DNA from 2 places in the Chryseobacterium sp. L12 genome. Region 2 is predicted to be linked to the other one. Evidence: riboswitches for the same ligand, from Rfam matches in the RefSeq annotation. Region 2 holds a riboswitch; the other holds the start of a gene.
The links. Region 2 has a riboswitch for cobalamin ahead of AC0NBN_RS09705 (acyl-CoA thioesterase). Riboswitches for the same ligand answer to the same signal wherever they lie in the genome.
Positions count from the first base shown of each region.

Region 1: it holds a riboswitch for cobalamin, as region 2 does, so the genes downstream of both, AC0NBN_RS05340 (TonB-dependent receptor plug domain-containing protein) here and AC0NBN_RS09705 (acyl-CoA thioesterase) in region 2, are expected to answer to the same signal.

Region 1 covers NZ_JBVYOF010000008.1:87,630-98,273, reverse strand. The annotation lists gene AC0NBN_RS05375 (ABC transporter permease) at 1-178, opposite strand, end outside; gene AC0NBN_RS05370 (ATP-binding cassette domain-containing protein) at 182-1,093, opposite strand; gene AC0NBN_RS05365 (T9SS type A sorting domain-containing protein) at 1,198-1,548, opposite strand; gene hemB (porphobilinogen synthase) at 1,668-2,657, shown strand; gene AC0NBN_RS05355 (L-threonylcarbamoyladenylate synthase) at 2,806-3,354, shown strand; gene AC0NBN_RS05350 (CCA tRNA nucleotidyltransferase) at 3,570-4,991, shown strand; gene AC0NBN_RS05345 (YncE family protein) at 5,061-6,104, opposite strand; gene AC0NBN_RS05340 (TonB-dependent receptor plug domain-containing protein) at 6,125-7,954, opposite strand; cobalamin riboswitch at 7,987-8,165, opposite strand; gene AC0NBN_RS05335 (class I SAM-dependent methyltransferase) at 8,393-9,190, shown strand; gene AC0NBN_RS05330 (YtxH domain-containing protein) at 9,241-9,483, opposite strand; gene AC0NBN_RS05325 (isoaspartyl peptidase/L-asparaginase) at 9,586-10,428, opposite strand; gene AC0NBN_RS05320 (cyanophycinase) at 10,483-10,644, opposite strand, start outside.
Region 2 covers NZ_JBVYOF010000016.1:10,630-21,273, reverse strand. The annotation lists gene AC0NBN_RS09730 (Mrp/NBP35 family ATP-binding protein) at 1-504, opposite strand, end outside; gene AC0NBN_RS09725 (GH92 family glycosyl hydrolase) at 632-3,433, shown strand; gene AC0NBN_RS09720 (phytanoyl-CoA dioxygenase family protein) at 3,645-4,361, opposite strand; gene AC0NBN_RS09715 (ATP-binding cassette domain-containing protein) at 4,748-5,410, shown strand; gene AC0NBN_RS09710 (hypothetical protein) at 5,502-6,242, shown strand; cobalamin riboswitch at 6,284-6,465, shown strand; gene AC0NBN_RS09705 (acyl-CoA thioesterase) at 6,571-6,954, shown strand; gene AC0NBN_RS09700 (HD domain-containing protein) at 6,993-7,583, opposite strand; gene AC0NBN_RS09695 (PadR family transcriptional regulator) at 7,824-8,153, shown strand; gene AC0NBN_RS09690 (PspC domain-containing protein) at 8,166-9,863, shown strand; gene AC0NBN_RS09685 (1-acyl-sn-glycerol-3-phosphate acyltransferase) at 10,176-10,644, shown strand, end outside.

The DNA of each region.
Region 1 (10,644 bases), on a different contig from region 2:
GTCCGCTGTTGTCCACTACCTGTATTGCCACATGAGACTCATTGGCTTTAAACATCATCCCGATGACCGTCCCAAAAGCAATAATCATCAATGGAGCTAAAAGAGTAAGTATAATGAAAGATTTTTTCTTAACCTGCGTAAGAAATTCTCTTTTGGTAATTAAAAAAATATTATTCATAATCTAAGAATGATTGCTTACGGCATTAATAAATACTTCGTTCATGCTTGGAATTTTCTCATCAAACGATCTTACTTTGCCTACATTGATAAGATCCGATAAAATAAGATTCTGATCGTTTTCATTCTTCAAATCAAATGAAACAAGCTTATTTTCATTGCTAATATTAAATATTTCGTACCTGTCTTTAAAATAATTAAACTGCTGCTCATTCACATCAGATAAAGTTACTCCGAAAATATTCTTTTTGAATTTTTCGCGAACATCAAAGACTCTTCCGTCAATAATTTTCTTAGAATTGTTGATTAAAGCTACATAATCACACATTTGCTCTACACTTTCCATTCTGTGGGTAGAGAGAATGATGGTAGTACCATTATTCTTGAGCTCAATAATCTGATCTTTGATAAGATTTGCGTTTACAGGATCAAATCCTGAAAATGGCTCATCCAGAATCAAAAGATGAGGTCTGTGAAGCACCGTAACAACAAACTGTATTTTCTGAGCCATCCCTTTGGAAAGTTCAGACAGCTTTTTCTTCCACCATTGATCAATGTGAAGTTTTTCAAACCATTTTTTAGCTTCGTTTAGAGCATCGTTTTTTTTCATTCCTTTTAGCTCACCGAAATATAGAATCTGATCTCCGACACTCATATTTTTATAAAGTCCTCTTTCTTCAGGCATATAGCCAATATCTTTGATGTGTTCGGGATTTAGTTTTTGTCCGTTGATTAAAACTTCTCCTGAATCTGCCTGTGTAATCTGATTAATGATTCTGATAAAAGAGGTTTTTCCGGCTCCGTTAGGTCCCAGAAGTCCATAAATGCTTCCTTTGGGAACATGGATGCTAAAATCATCCAAAGCAGTTTTTATTCCTGCATTGTAAGTTTTAGTAATGTTTTCAGCTTTTAACATGCAATTGTTTTTACAATTAGTTTAAAAATAATCCGAAAGTTACGGAATAATTGAAAAAAATATTGCCAAAAGAAAAAATCCTGATGATTATCAGGATTTAAGTTTTATTGTTTCACTATTTGGGTAACCTTTTGGGTATTATCACTCAGAATATATCTGATGAGATATTTCCCGGGCTTCAGTTTTTGGATATTAATCTCTGCGCTATTGCTGTTGATATTGTAACTCGCAACCTGTGTTCCTAAAATAGAGTAAAAGCTTACATTTTTTATTTTTAAAGAGGCATCTTTAGCTTTCACCATCAGAAAATCTTTAGCAGGATTAGGATATGCCGTAAGCACACCATCATCCGACTTCTGGGATAGTGACGAAGGCTCTCTTGTCTGAGCTTTTGCTCCGTCGGAAAAAGCGACAGAAGCATTGATTAATATAATTAAAAGTAAAAATTTTCTCATCAACAAATAATTTGCTTAAATATTACTAACAAAAATAATATATTCTATAATACAATGCAACAGTTTTTTGCTTAAGTTGTATTAAATTTGCAATAAATTATTCAAAAAGTATTCCAAAAATGATATATTCTAGAAACAGAAGGCTGAGAGTAAACGAGTCTGTGAGAAGTTTAGTAAGAGAATGCAGTCTTTCTGTCAATGATTTTGTAATGCCTGTTTTTGTGATGGAAGGTGAAAATAAAGAAGAAGCCATTCCTTCAATGCCGGGAATTTTCAGAAGAAGCATTGATCTTACGGTAAAAGAATGCAGAGAACTCTTTTCTTTAGGTGTAAAAGCCGTTAATCTTTATATGAAAGTTTCTGAAAATCTAAAAGATAATACCGGAAAAGAAGCCTGGAATAAAGACGGACTTATGCAGAATACCATTAAAGCGATTAAAGATGCTGTTCCCGGAATGATCGTAATGCCAGATGTTGCTTTAGATCCTTATTCTATATATGGTCATGACGGAATTATAGAAAACGGAAAAATTGTAAACGATGCTACCAATGATGCTTTGGCAAGAATGGCAGTTTCGCAGGCTGAAGCAGGAGCTGATATTGTGGCACCGAGTGATATGATGGATGGCAGAGTTTTGACTATCCGTGAAGCTTTGGAAGAAAACGGTTTTCAGGATGTTGGTATTCTGAGTTATGCCGCAAAATATGCAAGTTCATTTTATGGGCCTTTCAGAAGTGCATTAGATAGTGCACCAAAAGATACGATGGAAATTCCTAAGGATAAGAAAACATATCAGATGGATTTTCACAATTCCCGTGAAGCCCTTAATGAAGTTTTCAAAGATGTAGAAGAGGGAGCAGACATTATTATGATCAAACCCGGACTTCCGTATCTGGATATTGTTTCTAAAGTTCGTGAAGCGATTGATCTGCCTATTGCGGTTTATAATGTAAGCGGAGAATATGCAATGTTAAAAGCGGCTGTCCAAAACGGCTGGCTTGATAATGATAAAGCGATTATTGAAAGCCTTACGTGCTTTAAAAGAGCCGGAGCTGACATGATTTTCACCTATGCTGCAAAAGAAGCGGCAATGATTCTGAGTCAATAAAGAAAGCTGAAAGAATAAAAATCCTTAGAAAATATCTAAGGATTTTTTTAATTTATATTTCAAATATCTTATAACATTGATTTTGTACAGTAAATCATCTTCCATCAAGAAACCGTAAATTTGCTTTAATTTACTACAAAAGATCTTTATGGAACAAATCATAAAAATACTTCAGTCGGGCGGAACGATACTCTATCCTACAGATACCATCTGGGGCATTGGCTGTGATGCAACAAATGTTGAGGCAGTCAAAAAAATTTTTGAGATAAAAAAAAGGGAAAAAAATAAGTCGATGATTATTCTCGTCGAGTCTGAAAAAAGGCTGCAGGATCTGGTAGATGTTCCGGAAATGGCTTGGGAAATCATTGATCTCAGCGAAAAACCGGTTACCATCGTTTACGAAAATCCCAGAGGATTACCCAAAGAATTATTGGCAGAAGATGGCAGCATAGGAATTCGCCTTGTAAAAAATGATTTTTGCAAAAAGCTTATTTCCAGACTCAACAAACCTTTGGTTTCTACTTCTGCAAATTTCAGCGGCGACAAAAGTCCGTTGCAATTTTCTGATATTTCTCCCGAAATGATTAGTCTTGTAGATTATGCGGTAGAGGAAGACAGAGAAAAAGTTTCAAAATATTCAGGCTCATCTGTTATAAAGATCTGGAATAATAACCGCATTAAAGTTTTAAGAGAATAATGATTTCAGCAAAAGCTTTCGAGGCGTAATCATCAACTGTCTTTTGTAGTTTTTGCCTTAAATGGTTATCTTTGCCATCCTAAAACCATTAAGAAACCGGAGATTTAGTTAAAAACTATCTAAGATTTCTTAGTGGTTATATATTTGATGAAGGCTTTTTAATTAAAAATATCTGAAGTCAATATCTGCAGTCAAAAAATTTAACATCCAAAAAAATGTTCATTAATCTAGCTCAAAATAAAAATCTTACACTTTTTAAGCTCATTTCTGAAGCTGCATCACAGAATAATCAGTCGGTTTATATTGTCGGAGGATATGTGCGTGATCTGCTTATGAAAAGAAAAGCTTCTACCGATATTGATTTTGTTACTGAGCAGAGCGGAATTGAACTTGCTCAAAATGTAGGAAAAGAAATTGATCCTAAAATGAAGGTTTCGGTCTTTAAAACTTACGGAACAGCGATGATCCGCTATAAAGATCTGGAACTTGAATTTGTTGGAGCCAGAAAGGAAAGCTATACTGAAAACAGCCGCAAGCCCGAAGTAGAAGGCGGAACAATTGAAGATGACCAGAAAAGACGTGATTTTACCATTAATGCAATGGCAATTTCACTTAACAAGAATAATTTTGGTGAATTGATTGATCCTTTCAACGGAATGGAAGATTTAAAGAATGGAATCTTGAAGACGCCGCTTGAGCCTGAACAAACCTATTCGGATGATCCGCTGAGAATGATGAGAGCCATCAGGTTTGCCTCTACTTTAGAATTTCAGATTGAAGAAAATTCGCTGAATGCCATCAAACAGGAAGCAGAAAGAATCAAAATTGTTTCTATGGAAAGAATTATGGTGGAATTTAATAAAATTATGCTTTCCAGAAAACCGTCTGTGGGGCTAAAATTAATGGCGGAAGTTGGCTTAATGAAAATTATTATCCCCGAACTGATTGATTTAAAAGGAGTAGAAGAAGTAGAAGGACAGACTCATAAAGATAATTTTTATCACACTCTGGAAGTTGTTGATAACATTTCTGAAAATACTGATAATCTGTGGCTGCGATGGTCTGCTTTGCTTCACGATATAGGAAAAGCGCCTACCAAAAAATTTGTGGAAGGAATAGGCTGGACTTTTCACGGGCATGAATTTTTAGGGTCAAAAATGGTAAAAAATCTTTTTCAGCGATTAAAACTGCCATTGGGAAATGATATGAAATATGTTCAGAAAATGGTGAAACTTTCTTCCAGACCCATAGCTCTGATTACAGATGATGCTTCAGATTCTGCATTGAGAAGACTGCTTTTTGATGCAGGTGAAGATATTGAAGATCTTTTTACGCTTTGCAAAGCTGACATTACCACCAAAAACTCCAGAAAACAGGAGAAATTTAAAAAGAATTTTGAATATGTTGCGGTAAAAATAAAAGAGGTTGAGGAAAAAGATCAGGTAAGAAATTTTCAGCCGCCTATTTCAGGTGAAGAAATTATGATGATGTTTAATCTGCAGCCGGGACGTGAAATTGGTATTTTAAAGGAGAAAGTAAAGGAAGCTATTCTGGAAGGTGAAATTGCCAATAACAGTGAAGAAGCCCGGAATTTTGTGATTTCAGAAGCTGGGAAGTTAGGTTTGAAATTAGCTTAGAAGTTTGGTCATAAAATAAATTCGGCGGCATCTTTGATGCCGCCGAACTTGTTAAAAGACGTTTTACAATTAGTTAGAATAAACTCCGTTTGCGCCCATTCCGACAGTAAATTTCTTGATTAAAGTTCCTGATGTGGTGTACACATTCATTTCACTTGCCTGAGAAAATCCTTTCACATCAGAAGTGAAAATTCTTCCGTCCATTACATTGAATCCGTATAAAGTATAATACTGTCCGCCGTCAACTGCTGTAATGATAGGAGCAGTAGGAGCAGCTGTTGCATTCAAATCCATAGAATAGATTTTGTTTGCTGAGCTGAAGAAGAATTTTCCACCATCAATCTGCAGATTGGTTGCATTGGGAATATTGGTCAATGTTATATTCTTTGTAATGGTACCTGCAGGGGAAATTTCATAAAGGTAAGAATTGGCAGTTCCTTCTGCAATTACATACACATTGTTGTTATAAGCAATTGTTTTGTTGATGTTTCCGTTGGGAACAGGGATAGGTGTGCCGTCAATTTCGTTGGTTGTGGTATTAATTTTAGTAAGTGTATTTCCAAAGCCGTAAGTGGCATTTTGCACGAAAATATTTCCACCTGCTGATACAACTCTTTCCGCAGTATCAGAAAACGTGATTTTTTTCACAAAAGACAGATCTGAAGTTTTATAAACACTTACATATTTAGCACCTAAATACTGATCATTAGAAACATACAGCATATTATTAGCAGCTGCCATGTAACGAGGCTGATTGATCTCGCTGGTAATAGTCCCGATTTTTTTGAATGTATAACGGTTGACAACCTGAATTTTATTGGAATTGTTCAATAATAAAAATGCTTTATCTCCGCTGACTACCATGGTTTGAAGAACGTCTCCCAGATTTTCGTTATTGTTGTTCGCTTTGTAAATGTCATTTTGAAGGAGATTCAGATCTTTTGTAACGAAACTAACTTCGGCATTCGGCTGTCCGTAATTTCCTTCATTAGTAATGAAATATCCGTTTTGGTAACTAATTTCGGTTATGGTTTCTTCGTATTCTGAGGTACAGGAAAGTGAAAAAAACAGTACGAACCCGCAAATAATCTGTAGTAATTTGTTAAATTTCATAAGTATATATTTTAAATATTTTAAAAATTAATTGTTGCATAAGCGCTGTAGTTTCTTTTAGGCATAAAATAATACGCTACCGTTTCGTAGATGGTATTGATAATATTATTCACTCTTAATCCTATAGTGTATTTTTTTGCTAATGTTGCCGAAGCTCCTGCATTCATTACAAAATATGGGTAGATTGCATATTTTTTACTTTCATCGGAAGTGGTGTAAGTCAGTCCGTTAAACAATCCCTGTGCGTATATTTTCACAAAATCATATTCATAATCAATATTGGCAGAAAACTTATGCAGCGGAACATACATGAGCTGTTTGTGTGTTTCCAAATCAGTAGATTTTGCGTAGATATATCCTGCGGTTAATCTTAATTGATGATGATTCAGTTTTTTTTGATACATCAATTGGGATTCTAAACCATAAGATTCTACTTTTTGAGTGTTAAATGCAGACCAATAACCAAAAGGTGTCGGAAGCCAGCGGATCATCTGGTCGATTTTCATGTAATACGGACTTACTTTCAGCGTAAAATCAAAGACTTTAAGCTCATGAGTCATATCAGTTTGAATGGAAGTTTCAGGTTTCAGGTTGAGGTTTCCGCCTTGTTCCCAGTATAAATCATTAAATGAGGGAAATCTGAAGTTTTTTGAAAAATTCATTGTAAGCCGATACCATTTGTTTGCATTCCATTTCCCTGAAAAAGAATATAAAAACGGCGAATTGATATCCTCTACAAAATCCTGCTTTGCACCAGCTTCAAAAGAAAATTTTGGTGAAATAAAATATCTTAATAATACCGCAGCAGAACCAACATTTCTGCTTACGTTTGCAATTCCTGATTTATATCCTTCTCCTTTGTTATGCTGAAATTCTCCAATAAAGTTAAGATTCAGTTTTGGGATGATATAGAAATTAAAATCATTTTTTACAATATAATTTTTCCCTGTTCCGCCGCTGGTTTCAGGGGCTTTTTCAATCCCGAAATATTGAAAATTTTCCTCAGTGTATGCTGCTTTCAGACTGTTGGATATTTTTTTGTGATTGAAATCCCAGGCAAGCAGACTTCTTACAGTCTGAGATTCATATTTTGTACGGTTTCCGTTATCTTCAAAAACCGGATAGTTCTGTACAGCGTTATACCATTGGCTTTGCCAAGAGACTGCATTTTTTTTGGAAATCCTGTATGAAGCTCCGATATTGAAGGTGGTATTGTAAAATTTCCCGTTTCGGTTGATATAATTTTCTTCCTCTACCTGATAATTGTTTTCGCTAATCAGATAATTTCCGGAAACTTTAAAACTAAATCGGTCATTGCTGAAAGATACTTTTGCCAGGTTATTATAGGTATCAAACGAGCCAAGTTCAGAATGAATCACTCCGTTAAATCCTTTGTTAAAACTCAGCTCATTATTAAGGTGAATACTTCCGCCAATAGCACCGCTTCCATAGATCACACTTCCGCCACCGGATTTTATTTCCAATTGGTCATATCCGAAAAGTGCAATATTGTTTACATCACCTTGTCCGAGAAACTGAGAATTGATATTGATTCCGTTCCATACAAATGCAGTCTGTTGTGCGGTAGTTCCTCTGAATGAAGGTGAGGAAACAGCTCCACGACCATTTTCTTTAATGTAAACTGGAGACTGAAATCGTAAAACTTCAGATAAATTAGAAGAGTTTTTTTGAATATCTGATGCAGTTAATGTAGTAACCTCATGAAAAAGTTTAGCCTTTTTCATCTGATTATCAAAAATGTAAACCGTATCAATTGGGGTTTCCTGACCGAAATACAGGTCCAGACAGAAAAACGCAGAAACGAAGACGAATGATTTCTTTAAACTCATAATACATTTGCCTTTCCTCCGAAAGCAATTCTTTTTATATTTAAATTCTGGCAGGTCTCCTGACTTTCGTTTTTCTGCACCTTCCCGTTGTACACAGTGGTTTTTTGCAGAAAATTTTTTATACGATTTACAGTTGCGGGGACAGTCTGGGATTTTCGCCCAATTCCCTCTTAGTTCCAATCTCTTGGAAACCAAAATTTTTGCAAAGATAAGTTTTTAAATGAATTTGGCAAATGAGGTAGTACACATATTAAAGAGTTTTTTGTTACAAAACATCTGTCAATAGAATATTTAGTACATTTATCATTTAATACTCTTTACCGCAGTTTAAAAAGTGTATAAATGACTTTGTCAGATTAAATAAATGATATAAAGCTTATTAATAAAAATTAAATTTCGTTTTATCAAATTAAATGATGAATAACTAAATCAATATCTATGGAAAATTATCTCGAAATCAATAAAAACTCATGGAATGCAAAGGTAGAAACGCACCTTCAATCTGATTTTTATTTTGTTGATGAATTTATAAAAGGACGTACTTCTTTAAATTCAATAGAACTGGAACTTTTAGATGATCTTAAAGGCAAATCTGTTTTGCATCTTCAATGTCATTTTGGACAGGATTCCATTTCACTTTCAAGAATGGGAGCAAAAGTCACGGCGGTAGATTTGTCTGATAAGGCCATTGAGGCAGGAATAAGTCTAGCTGAAAAATGCCATGAAAAAGTTGAATTTATTTGTTCTGATGTTTATGAATTACCCAATATTCTGCATGAAAAATTTGATGTTGTTTATACCAGCTACGGAACTATTGGTTGGCTGCCCGATCTTGAAAAATGGGCAAATGTGGTTTCGCATTTTTTGAAACCAGACGGACATTTTATCATGGCGGAGTTTCATCCTGTGGTTTGGATGTATGATGATGATTTTACAGAAGTATCTTATAATTATTTTAATGAAAAACCAATCTCAGAGACGTATGAGGGAACTTACGCAGATTTTTCTGCCGATATTGTTCAGGATTATGTAATGTGGAATCATTCTTTATCTGAAGTTTTACAGAATTTAATCAGCAAAAATTTAGAAATCAAAACTTTTAAGGAGTTCGACTGGTCTCCTTATCCTTGTTTCAAACATATTGAAGAATTTGAAAAAGGAAAATGGCGCACTAAAAGATTTGGAAATAAAATTCCTATGGTTTATTCTATTAAAGCACAAAAAAAGTCATCGTGATGATGACTTTCTTTGTATATGAATGTTTTGAATAATATATATGTCGCTTTTTAAATGTTGGAAGCTGTATCTTCTACTTTTGTTTTAGCTTCGTCCATTTTATTTTGTGCCTGAGAAACAACTTCATTGGCTTTATCTTTTAAATCATTTCCCCACTTGTTGATATTATCTTTCGCATTATTGATTTTGTCTTTTACAGCTTGTTGTTCTTCAGGAGTAGATTTTTTATACTTCCAGTAAGCTAATGCACCTAGTCCTAATAAAGCTAAAAGTCCGCTTGTTTTATTTCCCATGATTTCTGATTTTTAAAATGTTATAATATTAAATTTGTTAATATTAAGTATGTAAAATACGTGCCAAAAAACCAGAAGACAGTAATAAAAATATGTTAATTTTTATTCAAAAATCTCAAAATCAGTTCCGTCGAAACTTGCGAAAACCATTGTGGGATGAGAATCCTGATGAAAAATATTTCCGTTTTTATCAATTGCGATAGCACCTGCAAAACCGTCGATGAGCTTTAATTCGGAGAATGTTTTACCGAAAGCATCTTTTAAGCTTAAACCGTCTGTTACACGAGTTACTATTTTAGCTGCCGTTGCATTGCTTACAATATCTTCACCCACACCGGTACAGCTTACTGCACAAAATTCATTGGCATAATTTCCTGCTACAGTAGCAGAATCTGAAATTCTTCCGGGAATTTCAAAGCCTTTTCCGCCTGTTGAGGTTGCCACAGCAAGTCTGCCATCTTTATCCAAAGCTACACATCCAACAGTTCCTTTTCCGCCATTTTGCAGTTTTGCCTCATACTCGCTTCTGCGTTGTGGTATTTCTGTAGAAAAATTTTCAAAACCATGTTCGGAAGCATATTTTTTAGCTCCGATTCCTCCCAGAACTCTATCTTCTTCTTTCATTAATTCCTGAGCAACAAAAACAGGATTTTTTACATCTTCAATATTGATAACACCGCTCATTTTCTGGGTGCTTCCGTCCATTAAGGCAGCACTCATTCTTATGATGCCGTCACTTTGAATCTGTGAGCCTATTCCTGCATTATACAGTTCGTCATCTTCTAAAAGCGAAACTGCAAAAGCAACCGTTTCTACAGCCGAATGATTTTTTAGATAGTCAAAAGATTTTTCAGCAATATCTTTCAAAGAGTTTTGCTTGGCGATTTTGGTATCCTTGCTTTGGTCGCTTTCGGAAAAAAATCCGCCGTGTATGATGATTTTCATAATGTAGTCTGATAAGATGATAATTGATAAGCTGTTATTAATCAATAATTGCTTTTAAGTTTGTGGAATCGGGTTAAACTGAGAATTTTCAATCGTTAATGTTTTTGTCTTCAGGTCATAGTGATCATTCATAGACATTACATGAACGGTAAGATTATCAATTGAAATAGGCTCTCCAAGATTAATATTGGTAAGATTGGTATCTTTTATGAATCT
Region 2 (10,644 bases):
AAGCATTTTCACCCCATAATTTTCAATAGGCTTCATTAAATTTTTTCCGTCAATTTCTACAGAAATTGGCTTTTGTCCTTCTGTATCAAACATTGTAGGAACTGAAGGTCCGTAAATATCGGCATCTAACAAACCTACTTTAAAACCCATTTTGGCTAAAGTTACCGCAAGATTGGCTGCAACTGTAGATTTACCAACTCCGCCTTTTCCTGATGCAATAGCAATGATATTTTGGATTCCAGGAATTTGTTTTCCTTTGATCTGACTTTGCTGAATTTCACTTGGTTCAGGTGAAACAATTTTAAGTTTTAAATTAATTTCTTCTCCAAACTCACTGGCAAAAGCCTGCTTCATTGCCGCCTCAAGCTTTTTCTTTTCATGCATTGCAGGAGAATGAGCAGTCATATCAATATAAACATCATTTCCCATAATCTGAAAATTATTTACCAGATCATCTACTTCTATTTCTTTAAGGAAATTCTGAACCTTTTCTTTAGTCAACATAAAATATAAATTGACTACAAATTTACGCAATTTTTAATTATTTAGAATCAATAAACTTATCTATAGATAAATTCTTTCACATCCTAAAATTTATGTATTTTAGGACGATTTTTTTAAATTGATATCCATGAAAAAAATAGTAATCATTCTTTTAGGATTTATTGCTCATAATTTGTTTTCACAAAACTTTTCACAATACGTAAACCCTTTTATCGGAACAGGCGGTCACGGTCACACTTTTCCGGGAGCAATCGTCACTTTCGGTATGGTTCAGCTTTCTCCAGATACGAGAATTGACGGAAGCTGGGACGGCTGCAGCGGTTATCATTATTCCGATTCGGTGATTTACGGTTTTTCGCACACCCATTTAAACGGAACCGGAGTTTCAGATTACGGAGATATTATGTTGATGCCGACCATGGGAAAAGCGGGTTTAACACCCAAAGAATATTCTTCGAAATTTTCTCATAAAAACGAAAAAGCAACCGCTGGATTTTATTCGGTAAAATTAGATAAAGATAATATTGATGTTCGGTTAACCACAACAAAAAGAGTGGGTTATCATGAATATAAATTTAACAAAGCCGGAAATGCGAATATTATTTTAGATTTAAATCATCGTGATAAACTTTTGGAAGGTGAAGTAAAAATTATCGACAATAAAACAATTGAAGTTTTCCGCAGAAGTGAAGCTTGGGCAACCAACCAATACATTTATGCAAGAATTGAGTTTTCAAAACCGATGAAAATTTCTAAAAAAGAAATCAACGGAAGCTCTGAAAATAATATCTTAAAAGGGACTAAATTAGTTTTAGCTCTAACCACAGCTGTTAAAAAAGGTGAAAATATTCTTGTAAAAGTGGCAATTTCACCAACTGGTTACGAAGGTGCGACAAAAAATATGCTGGCTGAAGGAAGTTCAAATGATTTTGATTTAATTAAAAAACAGGCAGAAACCGACTGGAATAAAGAGCTTTCTAAAATTGAAGTTAAATCTGACAATAAAGATAAACTGACGATTTTCTACACCGCACTGTACCATGTTTTCACACAACCCAACATCAATATGGATGTTGACGGAAAATACCGAGGCAGAGACAATAAATTTTACATGGCGAAAAACTTTGATTATTACACCGTTTTTTCGTTGTGGGACACATTTAGAGGAGCGCATCCTTTAATGACTTTAATCGACAGAAAAAGAACGGCAGATTTCGTTAATACATTCATCAAACAACGTGAACAGGGCGGAAGAATTCCTGTCTGGGAACTTGCTTCCAACGAAACCGAATGTATGATTGGTTATCACGGCGTTTCTGTAATTGCAGATGCAATGGCAAAAGGAATTACAGGTTTTGATTATGAAAAAGCTTTTGAAGCTTCAAAAAATTCGGCGATGCAGGATATTTTTGGATTAAATGCGTACAAACAGAAAAACTACATCAGCATTGATGATGAGCATGAAAGTGTTTCAAAAACACTTGAATACGCTTATGATGACTGGTGTATTGCTCAAATGGCAAAGATTTTAGGCAAAAAAGATGATTACGAATACTTCATGAAACGTTCTCAGAACTGGAAAAATCTTTACAATCCGAACAACGGTTTTATGCAGGCAAGAAAGAACGGAAACTGGTACGAACCGTTTGATCCGAGAGAAGTTAACAATAATTATACAGAAGGAAATTCATGGCATTATTCTTATTTCGTTCCGCAGGATATTTCAGGATTAATTCAGGCTCATGGCGGAAAACAGAAATTTGAACAGTTTATTGATGCTATTTTTTCAGCATCAGACAAAACAACAGGGAGAGAACAGGTTGATATTACAGGACTGATCGGACAATATGCTCAAGGAAACGAGCCAAGTCACCACATAGCCTATCTCTATAATTTCGTTGATAAACCACAAAAAACCGAAGAAAAAATAAAATACATTCTTGATAATTTCTATAAAAATGCTCCCGATGGTTTAATCGGGAATGAAGACTGCGGACAAATGAGCGCATGGTTTATTCTGAGTTCGATGGGAATTTATTCCGTAACTCCGGGAAAACCGGAATGGGAAACCGTAACGCCTTATTTTGACGAAATTAAACTTCATCTGGAAGACGGAACGACTAAAACCATCACCAAAAACACTCCAAAAAGTGAGCTTAAAACTTTAGGTTTTGAAAATGTAAAAGCTGCTAAAGATCTGAAATATTCTGAGCAGACCGCCTCACCGGTAATTGCTGCAGATCGAATTTTTGATTTTACAACTCAGGTAAAAATAACACCTCTCAACGAAAAAGATAAGGTGTATTATATGACACTGGATGAAGATGATAAAAATGTAAGAAAAACTTTTAAAATCTATAAAGAACCTTTTACGATCAAAAAAACCACACAGATTTCTGCCTATGCAGAGAGAAACGGTGAGAAAAGCGGAATTACTACTTCAGATTTTAACAGAAGACCTAATCATTGGGATATCACCATCAATTCAAACGTAAATCCTCAATATACAGCGGGAGGAAAATTTGCTTTGATTGACGGAATCAACGGTGATGTGAACTGGCGAAAAGGAGAATGGCAGGGTTATCAGGGACAGACTGTGGAAGCCATTATTGATTTTAAATCACCTCAGCAAATTAACTATATTTCCTCTACTTATTTACAAGACAGCAGAGCATGGATTTTGATGCCTAAAAAAGTAGAATATTATGCTTCTATGGATGGGAAAACGTATATTCTTCTGAAAACTTTAGAAAATAACATCGATGCAAAAGATGAAAAAGTTCAGACGAAAGATTTCTCTACCGAAGTTCTTCCTACTGAAGCCCGCTATCTTAAAGTAAAAGCTTATCATTTCGGAAAACTTCCTGAATGGCATCAGGGAGCAGGCGGAGATTCTTATATTTTTGTGGATGAGATTTCTGTGAAATAGAAATTTGCAATTTTAAATAATGAAACCTCTTTCGATTTGGAAGAGGTTTTTGTTTTTTTTTAATTAGATCTTGAAAATTGGAATCTAAAAACGCTGAGTTTGTCATTCTGCAGGAATTTCTACGTTGTTATTTAAATATAAAAGTTGTTGAGATTCCTCCGGAATGACAAAGATACCGTGAAACTTACATTTTATTAATCATGAGCAATTATTAATTCATCCTCTCCGACCAATTCAGTTCTTCCGGCAATTCTCTATCCGAAAACTCAATATGAATCACTCTTCTTTTCTTGCCGCTGGTTGTTCGGTTTGAACCGTGGAGAAGTAAAGGTTTCATTAACATAATTCCTCCTTTTTTAACAGTACAGATGGTCTCAGTTTCTACATTCCAATCGATGGTTTCTGGTCTGTAAATTCCTTTTGCGTGGGATTTTGGAACAACTTTTAAGGCTCCGTTGTTTTCGTCTGTATCATCCAGATGAATTCTTATGGTAAAAATATTTTCAAGAATATCTAAAGGCGGCTGCACTGCAAACTGATTTTGTTTGGTTGTCCATGGTCCGAAATTTTCCAGTTCTAATTTCTTATCAACTGAAATTGTTAAATCCTGATGATAAGCTACATACCAATTCGATTTTTCAGGCTTATCAAAATAAATACTCTTTACGGTAAAATAATTTTCACCAAAAATTTCTTTGATAATCGTTTTTAAATTTTCATTAAAAATCAAATCTTTTACCTCTGGAATTTCTTTTAAAAACTGCCTGATCGCAAAAAGATCTTCCGATTTCCTGAAGGTGTCTTTTGAAGAATCTATATTTTGAATTGCTTCACTTATTTTCTCGACTTCTTCTTCAGAAAAGATATTATTGATTACAGCAAAACCGTTGTCAGTAAGTTCATTTTTATAAGTCTGCAGATTTATCATATTGAACATTAGTATTTAGATTTGATTATAAATCAATACGTTTTTTCTAAATTTATCTACTAAAGTAATCATAATTTTTAAATCATGCTTAATTTTAATTACTTTTGAGAAATGTCAAAAGAACTTAAGATCCTATGTTTTTTTTTCAGGAAACTCCTGATTCCGGGAGTTTTATTTTCTTTTTTGCTATCATTGATGGTTGGATTCAATATCAAAATTTTCAGCTTAAGTTTTATGTTGCTTTTCCCACTTCTTCATTATTTTATTTATGAATTGCGGTTTAGAAATGAATATGTTTTTTATGCCAATTTCGGATTTTCCAGAATTTTTCTATGGACAATTACCGTCATTATTTCTGTTGTTTTACAATTCGTAACATTTTTATTATGAGTACGCTTCACATCGACAGCATCACAAAGTCTTACGGTAAAAAAGATATTCTGAGAGATATTTATTTGAGCTGCGAAACAGGAAAAACTATTGGGATCTTAGGAAGAAACGGCTGCGGAAAATCTACTTTGCTACAAATTATCTTCGGAACAGTAAAAGGAAAAAGTCAATACATAAGGTGGAATCATCAAATTCTGCAAAAGCAATCTGACAGAAAAAATATCATTGCTTATTTACCTCAAAGCACCTTTCTTCCGAAAAATATAAACATCAAAAAACTCATCATCCTTTTCTGCAGTCATCAAAATACCGAACAGCTATTTCAAAATGACTTAATGAAACCGTTTCTTGACGAAACTCCAAAATATCTTTCTGGCGGAGAAGCCAGAATTATAGAAATCCTGCTCTTACTGTATTCAAATGCTGAGTTTATCTTGCTTGATGAGCCATTTCAAAATTTATCTCCCAAAATAGTTTCGGAAATAAAAACAATTATCAGACAGCAAACTCAGAATAAAGGATTTATAATTTCTGATCATCAATACCAAGACGTTATTGATATTGCAGATGAGCTGCATCTTCTTTCTGAAGGCTGTTTACGACCAGTAAAAGATTTATCTGATCTCAAACAATTTAATTATCTTCCAAAAAATATTTAATTTATATCTTTGGACTATAATATTCTCAATAAAAATGAAATTCATCAATAAACTAATATACTTATCTATATTCAGCATTTTTTCAATTTGTTTGATTCAGGCACAGAATAAAATTCCTTTTGGTGTTGTAAAAGCCACAGAAGGATATGCAATGGTGCGTGTACACAAAGAAGATTACCGAAAAATAGTAGACAAAATAAGAATGAAGAAGGGCGATGTTTTCGTATATGTGAAACCCGCTCCCGGAGAAACCGACTGGATCTGGATAAAATATCCTGAAAAAGACGAAATCCCAAAACCATTTGTAAGATATGACAGTCTTACAAAAGAAGGCATGGTAAATAAAGAAAGAATTGCATTTATTGACCAGCTCCCAAAATTTACACCTTCAAAATCAAAAAACGGGAGGTCACTTATATTTACGGATGATACCAACCAGAAAATCCCCACTAATGAACGTACAAAAGTGATCATTGATGTATATCCTTCCAGCGCAAAATTCAAAAAGCAGGAAAAAGATACAGAAGGAAATATCATCAAGATTGATAAGCAGAAACCATGGGGAATCGGCAAAGAACTGCCGGAAGGACTTACTGAGGTAAAATCTATCAGAGTACAGCAGCCGGGAAGAGGATCTGTTTTTGTAAGAGAAGCGATCAAGAATATGTTTGAGCCTACAATGGATTTTGATAAAGCCGGGGTTTCTTCTATTGATAAAGATCATATTTTCTTGTACATGATCAACGGTTCGGGAGCAAACAGATATACTACATTCTGGACGATCAAGGAAGGAAAAGTAATTAGCCAGATTGTATATCATAATCCTGAATAAAAATCTGAATTTTAATTCTTATTTTTGTCCTCAGAAAGCGCATAAGCTTTCGGAAAAATGGTTTTGCTTAACCGCAGATGAAAAGGGAATCGTGTGAAAATCACGAGCTGTCGCGCAACTGTAAGTAACGCTAATCTTTATCACAAAACCACTGTGCAAAGTCATGGGAAGGAGATAAAAGATAGTTATCAGCCAGGAGACCTGCCAATTTTCTTTAGAATAAAACTTTCGCGATTTGAAGTTTTTGATTAGCAGATTTTCGGAGATTTTTATCTCTGCTTATTTTCTATTGTCTTAAACTTTCATTTTGCCTTAAATTTATAATGAAATGACAACAGAAGAAAGAATTGAAGCTTCCGAAACCAGAATTTTTAAAGCCGTTTTCCCGAATACAACCAACCATTATGACACCCTTTTCGGTGGTACTGCCATGCAGCTGATGGATGAAGTAGCTTTTATTGCAGCCACCAGATTTGCCAGAAAACGTGTTGTAACTGTAAGCAGCGACAAAATTGACTTTAAAAAGCCAATTCCCGCAGGAACAATTATTGAACTTATCGGAAAAGTTTCTCATGTCGGAAGAACCAGCATGAAAGTAAACGTAGAAATCTACACCGAACAGATGTACTCCTATGAAAGAGAAAAAGCGATTACAGGAGATTTTACTTTTGTGGCAATTGATGAGTTTAAAAAACCTATTCAGATATTGTGAAAAATCGGCGGGCTTTGCCCGCCGATTTTTTTTATATACTATCTTAATACTTTTTCGGTTTCCAGATTCAGATTCAGCAGTTGATGAAAAGCCTCTCCCATTTCATCGGATGCTCTGCATATAGCATTTTCAAGCATATTTCGGATCTGAAGCTCTGTAACTTTAGCTTCTGTCCAGCTTTTTCCTGAGGTATGGGAATTTAATATAAAAGGCATAATTCTGTCAATAGCACATGCAAAGATAGCATCCGGAGTCTGCTCTTCTTCAAATTCCAGCCAGAGATTAAAAAATTCTGACCGAAGCGGCTCATCCAAAATTCCGAAAATTTTCTGAGCAGAAATTTTTTCCCTTTCAAATTTGCCAACCATGGCTGCTTCGTCAAACAGAAAAGTATCGCCGGCTTCAATTTCAACCAAGTCATGGATGGAAAGCATTCTGATTACTCTCAGCAAATCAATATCTGCTCTGTTTTTTGCATAAGGAAAAAGGATCTGAGCCAGAATAATGATCTGCCACGAATGTTCCGCTGTATTTTCTCTGCGGGAATCATCTGCATTATAATTTCTTCGCTGAACATTTTTCAATGCATCTACAGCGATAATAAAATCTATTTCTTTTTGAATTTTCATGCTGCAAAATTACATTATTTAGACGAAAATTTAACTTTAATTAAAATCTACAAATTACAACAATAATTTTATTATACTGAAAATCAATATTTTATGATAAATAATAAAAATATTTTACTACTTTGTATTGCATAATACCATTTTAATTACATATCTTTGTAATATAAAATCAGAATAAGTTCATCTAGCTAGGAACTTTAATCTGAAATGATGATAACTAATTAATAAAACCAATTAACAATGAATACCGAAAATACCAAAGCGCAAATGCGAAAAGGGATTCTGGAATTCTGTATTTTAAGCCTTATCAATTATCGCGAAATGTATGTTTCTGATCTGATTGATGAGCTCAAAAAAGGAAAACTGGATGTAGTGGAAGGAACACTCTACCCTCTTTTAACAAGATTGAAAAATGGAGAATTTCTTTCTTACAGATGGGAAGAATCAACGGGTGGACCACCAAGAAAATATTATCAGATTACTGAAAAAGGCAAAACTTTTCTTACCGAACTTCAGAATACATGGAAAGAACTGACAGATTCTGTAAACCAAATCACTCAAAAAAATTAAAAACAAAAAGCTATGAACAAGACACTCTCAATAGGACTCGCAGGTTTTTCTTTTACCATAGAAGAACACGCATATATAAAGCTCAGTGATTACTTGAACGCTCTGAGAAGCTCTCTGGATGTTTCGGAAGCAGATGAGGTAATGCATGACATAGAAATAAGAATGGTTGAAATCTTCAAAGATTCTTTAGGAAGACGCGAGGTGATTAATGACGCTGATGTAGAAAAAGTAATTGCACAGATCGGCTCACCTGAAAAAATTGAAGAGCAGGAAGAAGCATATTACTCAGAAAAGAATTCTAAAGCAAAAACCTCAGGAACTTATTATACCGATAAAAAGCAACTGTTCAGAGATCCTGAAAAACAAAAAATAGCAGGTGTATGTGCTGGTTTGGCTGCTTATTTTGGTCTGGAAATCAGCTGGATGAGATTAATCTGGGTAGGAGCATTTATCCTGTTATGGATCGCACCAGGATCATCTTTCTTAGTGATCATTCTTTATATCATTCTTTGGGCAGTATTACCAAAAGCGGAAACTGCATCAGATTTCTTGAAAATGAAAGGCAAACCGCTCAATTTTGATAATTTGAAGGAAGAATCCAGCAAAATTGTACAATTTGCCAATGAAACCACAACAAGAGCAGGAGAAATATATATTGAAAACAAACCTTACGTTAACAAAGCAGGAAGTGGAATCTGGAATGTTCTGAAATATGTTATCGGAATTTTCTTCGCCATGATGGCAATAAGCAGTATTATCGGAGTATTTGTGGTTTTCGGACTTTTTGGAATTGATTCTAATTTTCCTGGTGCCAATGAAATGAAATTTTATTTTGACGACAATGGTTTGTATAATGTTCTGGCTGCATTAATCATCATCGGATCTTTGATTCCAGCTATACTTTTTAGCCTGTTGAGCATCAAAATTTTCTCTCCAAAAACAAAATTGAGAAACATCGGATGGGTTTTAGGTGCTTTATTTCTTACTTTGATCGGCTTAGGAACTTACTTCGGAGTAAGCATGGCAAAAAGAGAAATGCTTTTTACAGGTCATAAGGAAGATACCGAAGAGATCGCCATCAATACTCAGTCTGATACCATTTATGTAGATGTAAAGCAAATTACCATTCCTCAGAATTTTGTAGGCTATGATGATGATCTGTACTCTGATAAAAGCTATGTTTATAAAAAAGACTGGATCCATGTAGACATTACCAGAAAACCGGATATTAAAACCCCTTATCTTATCATAAAAAAAGATGCAAAAGGATACAATGTTCCGCTGAATGTGCATGTTCCCGTAGAAATTATGAACAATAAAGTAATTCTTCCAAATTATGTAAAATATCCTTACGACCACCGTTTCAGAGATTATCATATTGACTACGAACTGGTTATCCCGGAAACTTCAATAGTAATTTCACTGAAAGATAACGACATCAACCTAAATGGTGATGCAGACGGAAATGGCATCAATGACAATGATGAGAATGAATATGAAGGAGAAAGCGAAAATGTGATCAAGATAAATGGTTCTACTATAGAGTATAATTCTGATGATAAAGACAGTGTAATCATCAATGGCAAAAAATACCCTAAAGGCGAAGCAAAGCAGGTGATGGATACGATGAAGAAAAAAATCGGTGAACTAGAAAATGTTGACATCAAAATAAAAGACGGCAAAAAAGAACTATCTATTAAAACTAAATAATTAAACTTTAGAGAGTGCGGAAGGTGTGAATGGAAGGCAATCGTTTGAAATTCACACTCTTCTTCTCTCAAAAAATTAAAATAATTTTCAATCTAAAGTGTTTTATTACAGAAATAATTCTTATATTCGTACTTTAAAATATCACAAATTATAAACGCAAAAAAAATTAACCCATGGTACAAGTAGTTTTAGAAATCGCAGTAAAAATCGCAGATTTTATCAGCAGTTTATTTTAAGAGCAACAATATTTCAATATATTTGTAGAGTATAACCATTTTTTGGTTATACTTTTTTGTTTTAAACCGAAAAAAAATGAGAAAACTGATTGGCAAACTGATGCTGAAAATTCTTGGCTGGAAAGTTGTACTTCAAGGAAACGTTGATAATCTTGACCGCTGCATCCTTGTCGTAGCTCCCCACACCCACAATATGGAATACCTGTTAGGAAATCTTGCTTATTGGTCTTTAGGAAAAAAATTAAAAATAATCATCAAAGATGCTCATACCAAATCGTGGTATGGATCTATTGTAAAGGGTTTGGGAGGAATAGGAATTGACAGAAGCCAGAAAAATGATCTTGTTAATTTTGTTGCCGGACAATTTGCCAAAGAAGATTTCAGTCTTGTAATTACACCGGAAGGAACAAGAAGCTGGGTTCCGAAGTGGAGAAAAGGTTTTTACCATATGGCATTGGCGGCAAAAGTACCAATAGTTTTGGCAGCCGGAGATTTTAAAAGAAATATCATCTATTTGGGCTATCAGATTTCTTATGAAAGATTAG